DNA from 2 places in the Mesorhizobium sp. BR115XR7A genome. Region 2 is predicted to be linked to the other one. Evidence: riboswitches for the same ligand, from Rfam matches in the RefSeq annotation. Region 2 holds a riboswitch; the other holds the start of a gene.
The links. A riboswitch is a leader RNA that binds a small molecule or an ion and turns the genes downstream of it on or off. The one in region 2 is predicted to bind S-adenosylmethionine.

Region 1 (6,621 bases), on a different contig from region 2:
ACAAGGAGAAGCGCATCGAATTCGCCGACAACGCCAATGGCAACCTGACGTTCGAGAAGCTTCAGGTGGCATCGCCGGACGGATGCACCAAGCTCGCCGACCAGCATGTCGAAATCCATGCCGGCGAGCGCGTCATGATCACCGGTGAACCGGGCGCCGGCAAGACGCTGTTCTTCCGCGCCATTGCCGGGCTGTGGCCGTGGGGCAGCGGGCGGATCGGCCTGCCGGCGGGGGAAACCATCATCTTCGTGCCGCGTGTGCCCTATTTGCCAGCCGGCACGCTGCGCGAGGTCCTCAATCACCCGAACGGGCATGCGCCGGCGAACGACGCCGACATTTCAGCGGTGCTTGCCGAGGTCGGTCTTGGACGGCTGTCGTCGTCGCTCGACCGCGTCGGACGCTGGGACCATGAGTTGGGCGATGACGAACAGCGATTGCTTGGCGTGGCCAGGCTCGCCTTGCGACAGCCAAAATGGGTGATCATCGACGAAGCCATGGATGCGTTCGACGGACCCTCGCTGCGGCGCGTGCTGTCGCTGCTGGAGAAGCGCCTGCCCGGCGCCGCGATCATCAACATCGGGCGCGGCCAGCACAACAATCAGTTCTTCCCGCGTTCCCTGACGATCGTTAAGGATTCCGACGCGCCCGCGCTGAAACCTGCCCACGTCAGGGCGGGTGCCATCGAGCCGCCGCCAGCCGCGGCAAGCCTCCACCACAGGAAGTAGCAGTTTTTCCCCCGTTGCGGCCCGTTGCCTGGCCGCCAAGGCCCTGGCGGTCGGCATCTCGCTGCCGGACGAGAAGGAATGCGCCCTGCAACGCTCCGTGCTCGATCGCTGAGCTGTCGCCGGTCAGGCCGGTGGAATTCCAAACTTGCCACGAACTTCGTCGTAGAGGTCGCGCCGCCAGCGGCGGCCGTGGAGATAACCGTTGATCAGTTCCGGCAATGAATAACCAAGCGCATCAGACGAGCGGTTGGCCATGTATCCTGCAAATGCCTGTGGTATTCGCCCCCGGAGAATATCGGCGATGATCTGCCGCGTGATCATAAAGGGAGGGACATGGGGGTAGGAGCGAGCGATGTGCGGATGCTTACTCATCAGGATCGCGTAGGCTTCGACATAGCCGTCCCTGCGGCCTGAAATCGAATTCTGCGAATTGTGCTTCGTCCAGTCGATATCTTCCGATAATTGCGCGCCGAAGCGCTGTGCGAAGCGCAGCAGAAGCTCGCGGTCCTGCATCCGGGGAATGTCGCTGTCATAGCCGCCGATGGCCAGCAAAGCCTCGCGTCTGGCTGTTATAGCCGATCCGGCTATGAAGGCCGTCTGCGCGACCACCGCCCGCTCCAGCATTGGCGGGTTCAGGAAAGCGCCGCGGTTAACGCAGGCGGTGCCGCGGCCACCCTTCACCGAGACATATGAGGAGAGCAGGACTTCGAGCGCTGGATTGTCGTCGAACCATGCCAGCGTCCGTTCGAGCCGGTGCGGCAGGAAGAGATCGTCCGAATCAAGAAAAGTCACCACGGGCGCCCGGGCTAGCTCGATGCCGGCATTCCTGGCGGCATTGGCGCCGCGCCACTTCGCGCCGACATAGATCAGCCGGGGGTCATGGATGCGGGCGAGCGCCGCCTCGGTCCCGTCCGTCGAACCATCGTCGACGACGATATGTTCAAATCGCGGCATGCTCTGGGAAAGCACGCTTTCGACGGCGCGGAGCACCGTTTCGCGCCGGTTGTGAGTCGGCGTGATCACCGTGACGAGGGGCGCCTGTTCGGTCTTCCCGATCATATCACGTCGGTCGCCTCCAGCGCGTAAACACCCTTCGCGCCAGGTCCTTTGATCATCGGGATGGCTAAATGGATCGGACTTCCCCCTGGATGGGCCTCATCGGATTCGGTGCGACGCTACAAAAAACAACCTGCCATGTCACCCCGTCGTGCCGTCGTTCGACCGACCAGGCATGATGAATTCCAGCTCATGGCGCTTCAACTGCAACACTTTCGCACCTGCTGAAAGGCGCGCGGCCACCCTCAAGGATTGGCAGTCGCGCCTGCGGGCGTCGCGCATTTCATTATCGCTTCAGCAGGAACACTGCTTGTTGGCCAAAGAAATTCCAGAACCACCATGGCATCGACAGGCCGATCTTCTGGCCGTTGGCGTCGAGCGCGGTCGCCTTCTCCACTGTCGCGCCAAGCTCTTCGCACAAATTGACGAAGTCTCGGATCGTGCAGAAGTGGATGTTGGGCGTGTCGTACCAGGAATAGGGCAGGTCGCTGGTCACAGGCATGCGGCCCTTGACGAACAGCGACAGGCGCACCCGCCAGTGACCGAAATTGGGGAAAGACACGATTGCCCGGTTGCCGATCCTGAGCAGCTCGTCGAGCACCAGCTTCGGGTTGCGGGTGGCCTGCAGGGTCTGCGACAGGACAACGAAGTCAAAGCCCTTGTCGGGATAGAATTCGAGATCGGTGTCGGCGTCGCCCTGGATGACACTGAGACCGCGCGCCACGCATTCGTTGACGCCACGCTGCGACAGCTCGAGTCCGCGACCGTCGACCTGCTTGGTGTCCTGCAGCAATTCGAGCAATGAGCCGTCGCCCGAGCCGACGTCGAGCACACGCGATTGCGGCGGGATGAGGTTGGCGACGACCTCGAGGTCGACGCGTTGGCTGCCGTTGACGCTCATGGCTTCGCCTCGTGGACGGCGCATGGCCTTGGTCCGAAACGTCTGCAACTTTTCGGGGTCATGGCTTCGCCGTCCTGTTTGGCGCATGACCTTGATCCGAAACGTCTGCAACTTTTCGGGGTCATGCGCTGAGCCCCCTGGCGCGCGCGGCCGAGCCGATGAAGCCGTTGATGGCGGCAAACAGTTCCGGCTCGTCGAGCAGGAAGGCGTCGTGGCCGCGATCGGTCTCGATCTCGACGAAGGATACCGAGGCGCCAGCGGCGTTGAGTGCGTGGACGATGGAGCGGCTCTCTTCGGTCGGGAACAGCCAGTCCGATGTGAAGGACACCAGGCAAAAGCGGGTTTTCGTGCCGGCGAAGGCGTCGGCCAGCCGGCCGCCATGGTCGGCGGCGAGGTCGAAATAATCCATCGACCGCGTCATGTAGAGATAGGAGTTGGCATCGAAGCGGTCGACGAAGGTCATGCCCTGGTGGCGCAGATAGCTCTCGATCTGGAAGTCGGCATCGAAGCCGAAGGTCAGCGCTTCGCGGTCCTGCAAATTGCGGCCGAATTTGCGGTGCAGGGCGGCTTCCGACAGATAGGTGATGTGGGCGGCCATGCGCGCCACCGCCAGCCCTTTCTCCGGGCGCTTGCCGTGTTCGAAATATTTGCCGCCATGCCAGTCCGGATCGGCCATCACAGCCTGCCGCCCGACTTCGTGGAAGGCGATGTTCTGTGACGAATGGCGCGCCCCGGTGGCGATCGGCAGCGCCGAGAACACGCGCTCGGGATAGCTCGACGCCCATTCCAGAACCTGCATGCCGCCCATCGAGCCGCCGAGCACGCAGAACAGTTTCTCGATGCCGAAATGGTCGATCAGCATCTGCTGCGCGCGCACCATGTCGCGGATGGTGATGACCGGCAGGTCGAGGCCATAGGGTTTACCGGTGGCCGGGTTGGTCGAGGCCGGGCCGGTGGAACCCAGGCAGCCGCCGATGACATTGGAGCAGATGACGAAGAAACGGCTGGTATCGATGATCCTGCCCGGTCCGATCAGCACTTCCCACCAACCGGGCTTGCCGGTTACCGGATTGGTGCTGGCGACATGCTGGTCGCCCGTCAGCGCGTGGCAGACGAGGATGGCATTGGAGCGGGCATCGTTCAGCGTGCCATAGGTCTGGTAGGCGATCTGGAACGGCGACAGCAGCGTGCCGGCGTCGAGCTTGAGCGGCTTGTCGGGTCCGAAACGTAACACCGGGCTCGACGGTTGGTCGGCCTCGTTGTTGGTCTTTCCTGCACGCAGAGCGGCCATCACGTCTCTCTTGCTGCACCGTGCGCTCGTGGAAATCGCTGCCGATCTCCGCCGCCGATGCGTCCGTCCGGCCGGTCGCGGACAACAAAAAACCGGCATTGCCTTCGCAAAGCCGGTTACGTCACGCAAACGGCCCTTTAGCGAATTGTTTAACGTGGCTGCAAGCCGACCGGCCAAATCACCACGGAACTGTCAATCGTCTTTCTAGAACCCGCCTGCCTCGCCGTCAATGGCGGCGGCTGGCACCACTGCCACCTCTCGACATTGCGTGCCATGGCTTGTATTTCCGCAGCGGCCTCCGGATGGAGGCGTTTTCGACGGATTTTGCAAGATATGAACCAGACACCGGATCAGGCACGTCCAACTCCGCGCGCGGGCATCATGGACATAGAGGCCTATGTGCCCGGCAAAAGCTCGGCGGCCGCCGGTGTGGCCAAGGTCTACAAGCTGTCGTCGAACGAGAATCCGCTTGGGCCTTCGCCGAAGGCGATCGAGGCCGCGCGCGAGGTCGCCGGCAAACTCGACATCTATCCCGACGGCAGCGCCAAGCGGTTGCGCGAGGCTATCGCCGAGGTGCATGGCCTCAACGCGCAAAACATCATCTGCTCCAACGGGTCGGACGAGATCCTCGGCCTGTTGGCGCAGACCTATCTCGCGCCCGGCGACGAGGCTATGTTCACCGAACACGCCTTCATGGTCTACAAGATCTACATCCAGTCGGCAGGTGCCACCCCGGTCGTGGTCAAGGAGACCGACGAGCGCGCCGACATCGACGCGATGCTGGCGGCCGTCACGCCGCGCACGAAAATCGTGTTCCTGGCCAATCCCAACAACCCGACCGGCACCTATGTGCCGTTCCAGGAGGTGCGCCGCCTTCATGCCGGACTGCCGGGAAACGTGCTCCTGGTGCTCGACGCGGCCTACGCCGAATATGTCCGCCGCAACGACTACGAAGCCGGCATCGAGCTGGCCGGCAGCGCCGAGAACGTGGTGATGACCCGCACCTTCTCCAAGATCGGGCTCGGCGGCGCGCGCATCGGCTGGATGTATGGTCCCCTGCATATCGTCGACGCCATCAATCGTGTGCGCGGCCCCTTCAACGTCAATGCGACAGCGATCGAGGCCGGCATCGCCGCGATCCGCGACCGTGCCCATGTCGAGCGTAGCGTGGCGCATAACGAGACCTGGCTTACCTGGCTGAGCGGCGAAATGACCAGACTTGGGCTGCGCGTGACGCCGAGCGTCGGCAATTTCCTGCTCATTCATTTTCCCGACGATCAGAAGCATTCCGCGGCGGCGGCTGACGATTATCTGAGCGCGCGCGGCTATATTCTGCGGCGCGTTTCAGGTTACGGCTTTCCCAACGCGCTTCGCATGACCGTCGGCACTGAAGAGGCCAATCGCGGCGTTGTCGCCGCGCTCACGACATTCCTGAAAAGCTAGAACGTCTAAAGAGCTGGAACACCATGGCATCACCGATGTTCGAAAAGATCGCGCTGGTCGGCATCGGCCTGATCGGCTCGTCGCTGGCCCGTGTCATCCGACGCGAGGGTTTGGCTCGCCATGTCGCCATCTCGACGCGCAGTGCGGCAACGCTCAAGCGAGCCGAGGAACTGGGCCTTGGCGATTCCTACACCACCGATGCCGGGGACGCGGTGCGCGATGCCGATCTGGTCATTGTCTCCGTGCCGGTCGGCTCATCCGGCGCTGTAGCGGAGGAAATCGCGCCGGCGCTGAAAAAGGGGGCGATCCTCACCGATGTCGGCTCGACAAAGGCCTCGGTCATCGCGCAGATGCAGCCGCATGTGCCTGAAGGCGTCCATTTCATTCCTGGCCATCCGCTGGCGGGCACCGAAAAATCCGGCCCGGATGCCGGGTTTGCCGACCTGTTCGACAACCGCTGGTGCATCTTCACGCCGGTGCCGCGCACCGATCCGGAAGCGCTGGAACGGCTGTCGGAATTCTGGCGCCGCTGCGGCGCCAACATCGACACTATGGACCCGCAGCATCACGACATGACGCTGGCCATCGTCTCGCATCTGCCGCACATCATCGCCTACAACATCGTCGGCACCGCCGACGATCTGGAATCGGTGACCAAGACGGAAGTGATCAAATATTCCGCCTCCGGTTTTCGCGATTTCACGCGTCTGGCTGCCTCCGATCCGACCATGTGGCGGGACGTGTGCCTGCACAACAAGGATGCCATCCTGGAAATGTTGGCGCGGTTCTCGGAAGACCTGGCGTTCCTGCAGCGCGCCATCCGCTGGGGCGACGGCGACAAGCTCTTCGACCTGTTCACCCGCACCCGCGCCGTGCGCCGCTCGATCATCGAGGCGGGCCAGGATATCGACGCGCCCGATTTTGGCCGCCAGGCGGTCGAGCATCCGGCAAAGAGCTAGGTGATTTCAACCGGCCAGGCCGTTGCCATCATGGCGAGCGTCTCCGCTCGATCCGGCGCGCCCAGCCGGCCGCCGAAGCGCAGGCACTTGAGCGCGGCGGCCGCGCTGGCAAAGCGCAGTGCGTGCTCGACCGCCATGGCTTCCGCCAGCCCGACGGCAAAGGCGCCATGAAAGACATCGCCGGCGGCCAGCGTGTCGACCGCCTTGACCCTCGGTGCCTCGACATGGCGGGACGATCCGGCGCTT
Region 2 (6,621 bases):
GCAGCCCGTCGGCACCAAGAAGTCCGGGGAAGGACCAGGCTCGCGAACGCAATCCGGACGAAGCGTTTCAACCGTGGCGCGTTTCCGCGCCGCGCCGGTTAGGATTTGCCCATCGGCAGCCGGATACAGATAAATGAGAGAGGACTGATCATGCTGATCTCGCAGATTCTCGACGACGCCGAGACGATCCGTGTCGTTGCCCGCAGCGGCGGGAAGACCCGGATCATCAACGGGGCGCGCAGCGTCTATTCGCTGGCGATGGAGGCTGCCCGCACCGGCGTCGGCCTGGCCGCCCTGATCGAACGCAAGGGGCTTGGCGAGACGATCGATCTCGACGCCGCCTACAAGCGGGGGCGCCTGCTGTCGCCGATCAACCACCCCGACCCGGCGCATCTGCACTTGACCGGCACCGGGCTGACGCATCTGGGGTCGGCCGCGACGCGCGATTCCATGCACAAGAAGCTCAGCACCGACGGCGAGGAGCAACTCACCGATTCCATGAAGATGTTCCGCATGGGACTGGAAGGCGGCAAGCCCGCGAAAGGCCAGGTCGGCGTGCAGCCGGAATGGTTCTACAAGGGCAACGGCACCATGGCGGTCGCGCCTGGCGCGGCGCTCATGTCGCCGGCCTTTGCCAAGGATGCCGGCGAGGAACCCGAGGTCGCCGGGATCTATGTCATCGGCGATGACGGGGCGCCGTTCCGCGTCGGCTTCACCTTGTCGAACGAATTCTCGGACCATGTGACCGAGCGCGTGAACTATCTCTTCCTCGCCCACTCCAAGCTGCGCAATGCGTCCTTCGGTCCGGAGATCCTGATCGGAGACCTGCCTTCGGACATCCGCGGCACGTCGCGTATCCTGCGCGACGGCAAGGCATTGTGGGAAAAGCCCTTCCTGTCGGGTGAAACGAACATGTCCCACACCATCGCCAATCTCGAACACCACCACTTCAAATATTCGGCCTTCCGCCAGCCTGGCGACGTGCATGTGCATATGTTCGGCACCGCGACGCTATCCTTCGCCGACGGCATCAAGACGGAAGCCGGCGACGTGTTCGAGATCGAGGCCGGGGATTTCGGACTGCCGCTGCGCAACCCGCTCGAGATCGAGAAGCCGGTGAAGGTGTCGGTGAAGGCGCTTTGAAGCCATGAGCGCGTGATTCCCCTCTCGTGGGGAATGGCTGGCAAGCCAGAGCGGGGCGCTGTCCCGCCGATCTAGCAATAGGTTTCAGTCACGCCTTCGTCCCTGCCGGGCATCTCTCCCACAAGAGCGAGGTCGGCAGCTTCGACTTTAGCGCACGGCGCGGAAATGCTTCGACAGCTTCAGGCCCTGCGCCTGGTAGTTCGAGCCGAGATCGGTGCCGTAGAGCGCCTGCGGTCGCTTCAGCATATGCTCGTAGACCAGCCGGCCGACGATCTGGCCGTGGTCGAGGATGAACGGCACTTCGTGGCTGCGCACTTCGAGCACCGCCCGGCTGCCGGTGCCGCCGGCCGCCGAATGGCCGAAACCCGGATCGAAAAAGCCGGCATAGTGGACGCGAAACTCGCCGACCAGCGGATCGAACGGCGTCATCTCGGCGGCGTAGAGCGGCGGCACATGCACCGCCTCCTGGCTGACGAGGATGTAGAACTCGTCGGGATCGAGCACCAGTTCGCCGGCGCGGCTCTTGTGGATCGGCTCCCAGAAGTCGAGGACATCCTGCGCGGCGCGCTTGTCGACATCGACGAGGCCGGTGTGGTGCTTGCCGCGATAGCCGACCAGCCCATCCTTGTCGCCATTGAGGTCGATCGACAGCGCGATGCCGCCGCCGGAAATGTTCGGCGGCTCCGTGGCGACCAGCATCTCGGCACGATGCAGCTCATGCAACTCGGCTTCCGAAAGCAGCGCGTTGCCGGTGCGAAAGCGGATTTGAGACAGGCGCGAACCCGTGCGCGCGATGATCGGAAAGGTGCGCGGGCTGACCTCGAGATAGAGCGGACCGTTGTAGCCGGCGGCGATCTTATCGAACTCATGGCCCCGATCGGTCATGACGCGGGTGAAGATGTCGAGCCGCCCGGTCGAGCTCTTCGGATTGGCCGAGGCCGAAATGTCAGCCGGCAGGGCCAGACTTTCGAGCAGCGGCACAATATAGACGCAGCCGGTTTCGAGGACCGCGCCTTCGGTCAGACTGATCTCGTGCAGTTGCAGCCGATCGAGCTTTTCCGACACCTTGTGGTTGGGACCGGGCAGGAACGAGGCGCGAACCCGCCAGGCCTTTTCGCCCAATCTGAGATCAAGGCTCGCCGGCTGGATCTGGTCGGCATCGAGCGCACGCGGCGACTTCAGCGCGCCGGACCGGAACAGCGCCGAAATGTCCTGATCGGGAAGAATGCCTGTCTGCCGCAAAGTCTGGCTCCGCCCCAAGACTGGTCTCTATTCGTTGCAGGTTCTTGTTTGTTGCAGGTTCTTGCCGCAAAACCGCCGGGCACTTCTGCGGAACCTGCCTTGGTACAAACGTCTTAATGAAGCCGGCAATTGACGCAAGCGTGGCGCGGGTCTAAAGGGTCGTTATCCCGTGGTGATTTGGCCGGTCGGCTTGCAGCCACGTTAAACAAGTCGCTAAAGGACCGTCGGGCCGCAAGGCCGTATGGACCGGTTGCGACTTTCGCGGCCGGTTTTTTTGTGTCTGGAACAAAGCTATGAGCACCAAGAAGCGCAACTGGAAACCTCAGACGGCACTCGTGCATGGCGGAACCCTGCGTTCCGGCTTCGGCGAAACCTCCGAGGCGATGTACCTGACCCAGGGTTATGTCTATCAGACGGCGCAGGCCGCCGAGGCCCGCTTCAAGGGCGAAGAGCCTGGTTTCATCTATTCGCGCTACGCCAACCCGACCGTCGACATGTTCGAAAAGCGCATGTGCGCGCTTGAAGGCGCCGAAGACGCGCGCGCCACGGCGTCGGGCATGGCGGCGGTGACGGCTGCCCTTCTGTGCAGCGTCAAGGCCGGCGACCACATCGTGGCCGCGCGCGCGCTGTTCGGCTCCTGCCGCTGGGTGGTCGAGACGCTGGCGCCGCGCTATGGCATCGAGGCGACCTTGGTCGACGGCACCGAGATCGCCAATTGGGAAAAGGCGGTCAGGCCGAACACCAAGCTGTTCTTCCTGGAAAGTCCGACCAACCCGACGCTCGAGGTCGTCGACATCGCCGCCGTCGCCTCGCTTGCTAATTCGATCGGCGCGCGGCTGGTCGTCGACAATGTTTTTGCCACGCCGCTGCAACAGAAGCCGTTGCAGCTTGGTGCGCACATCGTCGTCTACTCGGCCACCAAGCACATTGACGGCCAGGGCCGCTGCCTGGGCGGCGTCATCCTGTCGGACAAGAAGTGGATTGACGAGAACCTGCACGACTATTTCCGCCACACCGGTCCCAGCCTGTCGCCGTTCAACGCCTGGACGCTGCTGAAGGGCCTGGAAACCTTGCCGCTGCGCGTGCGCCAGCAGACCGAGAGCGCCGGCAGGATCGCCGACTTCCTGGCCGGGCAGCCGCAGATCGCCCGCGTCATCTATCCCGGCCGCGCCGACCACCCGCAGGCCGATATCGTCAAGAAGCAGATGTCGGGTGGCTCGACGCTGATCTGCCTCGACGTCAAGGGCGGCAAGCCGGCGGCCTTCGCCCTGCAGAACGCCCTCGACATCGTGCTGATCTCGAACAATCTGGGCGATGCCAAGAGCCTGATCACCCATCCGGCGACGACCACCCACAAGAACCTCAGCGATGAGGCCCGCGCCGAACTCGGCATCGGGCCCGGTACGCTCAGGCTGTCGGTCGGCCTGGAGGATACGGACGATCTGCTGGAAGATATCGCGCAAGCCTTGAAGGCCACCAAATAGGTTTGGTCCAGGCAGCGTCGTCAGCAGCGATTAGGCGCTCGACGGCGTCTCCTCCAGTTCCGCCGTCTTGGTCCGGATGGTCATGGCGTTGCCGCGCCAGTCGACGGCGCCGTCGAGCCAGCCGCGCGCCCAGATGGCCGGGAGCATGACGTCCCGCGCGACCGTCGCCGCGATCATGCCCGTCGAGACGTGCCAACCCTTGGCCAGGGCCAGAGCGCATTCCGGAAGATAGAATGCCGTCAGCACGGCAATCGCGGTTGCCCAGAGGCTGACGCCGGCGCTCGCCGCGGCAATCAGCGCAAGAGCCAGCGGGACTGCCGCACCAGTCAGGATCTCGGGTGCGAAGAACAGCGGGAAGGTGACGCGGCGCAGGCGCGCCCAGCGGGCCTGGCGCGACCAGATTTCGCCAAACGTGCGCTGGCCGAGCGGCTGCTCGAAGGGGGCGGCAACGAGGTTGACACGCAGGCCGAGGCCATTCACCAGCTTGGTTGCGGCGGCGTCCTCGGCGATCTCGGCGGCCAGCGCGCGTATGCCGCCATTGGCGTCCAGCATCGGCTTGTTCCACAGCATGCTCTTGCCCTGCGCGAAGCCGAGGCCGAGCGCCGCGCCGGCATACTGCCAGCGGGCCTGCAATGTGTTGAGGAAGGCGCATTCGACGTCGGCCCAGAAACCATCTGGCCTGGAGCCGATCGGCGTCGAGCAGACAAGGCCGGTACCGTGCTGCCACGCCGCCATCATGTGCTCGACATAGTCCCGAGGCATCAGAACGTTGGAATCGGCAAGAATGACCCAGTCGTGGCGCGCCGCTTCCCAGCCTTTGACGCAATTGTTGAGCTTTGGATTGGCACTGACACGATCGTCGCCGATCAACAGCCGGGCCGGCACCTGCGGAAACCGGGCAATCGCCCTGTTTATCAGTTTCACCACCGGGTCGTCGGCATGGGCGACGCAGAAGATCAGTTCGTAGCGCGGCCAGTCGAGCGCGAAGGCGCGTTCCAGCGTCTCATGTGTGAATGGCTCGACGCCGCGCGACGGGACGACAATCGACACCGCCGGCGATCTGCCCGCCGGCGGGGCAATCGTGGTGCGCCGTTTCAGCTGTGAAGCGGCAAGCAGGATGCTGGCAGCGTTCGAGAGGATGAGTGCGGTCGAAAGCGAGGCGGATATGAGAGTGAGTTCCATCGAGATCTGGTCACTCCGGAAGTCGGCCCGCGTCGCGGCCGTTTTCAACAGTTCGACAGAGGGCCGAGTCGCCCGGTTCGCGCACACCACCATTGTCGTGTGTCACTTAAATGACATTCTTTGCCGGCACCTGCGTTTCAATCCCAGGCGCGACAAGACGCGCACGTTGACCTGCTCACCGCGAGCGTCGAAAGTCGTCGGATTGTTTTGGAGCCGCTCATGTACCGCGCCGTGACGCGCAACATCGAAGTGCAGGTCAGGCCGTTCTATCTGGAGGATCGTTCAGATCCCCAGGAGAACCGCTACGTCTGGGGCTATCAGATAACGATCGACAACCAGTCTGACGAGTTCGTGCAGCTTCTGTCGCGCTATTGGCACATCACCGATGGTGCCGGCCGGGTCGAGGAGGTGCGCGGGCCGGGCGTTGTCGGCGACCAGCCGGAACTCAATCCCGGCGACAGCTATCAGTACACGTCCGGCTGCCCGCTCTCGACACCCTCCGGGATCATGGTCGGACGCTACACGATGCGCAACAAGCGCGGCGAGACGTTCGACATCGCCATCCCGGCCTTCTCGCTCGATCTGCCGGGGACAAGGCGCACGGTGAACTGAGCGCCGACGGTCGCGCCGCCCCTCATCCGCCCTTCGGGCACCTTCTCCCCGCGGAACGGAGAGAAGGAAAGGCTTTACTGAGCCGCAAACTCGGCTGGATCGAAGTCGTACTGCGTCGAGCAGAATTCGCAGGCGACATGGATGCCGCCATCCTCGGTGCTGTCCTTGATCTCCTGCGCGGAGAAGCCTTCGAGGATGCCACGGATCTTGTCGCGGGAGCATGAGCACTGGTCGGCCACGGGAACGCCGCCGAAGACGCGCACGCCATGCTCATGGAACAGACGATACAGCAGCCGCTCGGCGCCGATGGTCGGGTCGATCAATTCGGTCGGCTCGATGGTGCCGAGCAAGGCCAGGAGTTCCTGCCAGGAATTATCGGCCGGATCGTGGACTTCCTCGCGCGGATCGCCGTCCCCACCCGGCAGGTCCGGAATGCGCATGCGCTCGGGCGATTGCGGCAGGAACTGCGCCAGGATGCCGCCGGCGCGCCATTGCTCGCGCGCGCCGCCGATCCCGGGCGTCAGCAGCTTGGCGACCGAGAGCCTGATATCGGTCGGGATCTGTTCCGACTGACGGAAATAGGTGCGCGCCGCGTCTTCCAGCGTTTCGCCGTCGAGCTGGACGATGCCTTGGTAGCGCTGAGTATGGGCGCCCTGGTCGATGGTCAGCGCCAGCACGCCGCTGCCAAGCAGCGTCTGCTGGGACGTCTCGCCTGCCGCGACCAGTGCTTCGAGCCGATCCGCATCGAAGCGTGCATAGGCACGCAGTGCCGAGGGCGTGGAGAAGTCCGCGACCAGCATGTCGACAGGCCCGTCGGTGCGGGTCTGCAGGATGAACTTGCCTTCGAATTTGAGCGAGGTGCCGAGCAGAACGGTCAGCACACAGGCTTCCGCCAGCAGGCGGGCGACCGGCTCGGGATAATCGTGGCGGCCAAGGATGGCGTCGAGCATCGGCCCAA

Region 1: it holds a riboswitch for S-adenosylmethionine, as region 2 does, so the genes downstream of both, metX (homoserine O-acetyltransferase MetX) here and LB557_RS16430 (O-succinylhomoserine sulfhydrylase) in region 2, are expected to answer to the same signal.

Annotation. Positions count from the first base shown of each region.
Region 1 is NZ_JAIUHW010000005.1:94,880-101,500, reverse strand. It holds gene LB557_RS12220 (ABC transporter ATP-binding protein/permease) at 1-725, shown strand, start outside; gene LB557_RS12215 (glycosyltransferase family 2 protein) at 849-1,784, opposite strand; gene metW (methionine biosynthesis protein MetW) at 2,068-2,682, opposite strand; gene metX (homoserine O-acetyltransferase MetX) at 2,804-3,973, opposite strand; SAM riboswitch at 4,091-4,168, opposite strand; gene hisC (histidinol-phosphate transaminase) at 4,307-5,416, shown strand; gene LB557_RS12195 (prephenate/arogenate dehydrogenase family protein) at 5,440-6,375, shown strand; gene LB557_RS12190 (sugar kinase) at 6,372-6,621, opposite strand, start outside.
Region 2 is NZ_JAIUHW010000007.1:69,602-76,222, forward strand. It holds gene araD1 (AraD1 family protein) at 151-1,143, shown strand; gene LB557_RS16425 (2'-deoxycytidine 5'-triphosphate deaminase) at 1,291-2,385, opposite strand; SAM riboswitch at 2,545-2,622, shown strand; gene LB557_RS16430 (O-succinylhomoserine sulfhydrylase) at 2,679-3,869, shown strand; gene LB557_RS16435 (ceramide glucosyltransferase) at 3,900-5,051, opposite strand; gene apaG (Co2+/Mg2+ efflux protein ApaG) at 5,271-5,663, shown strand; gene LB557_RS16445 (Hsp33 family molecular chaperone) at 5,738-6,621, opposite strand, start outside.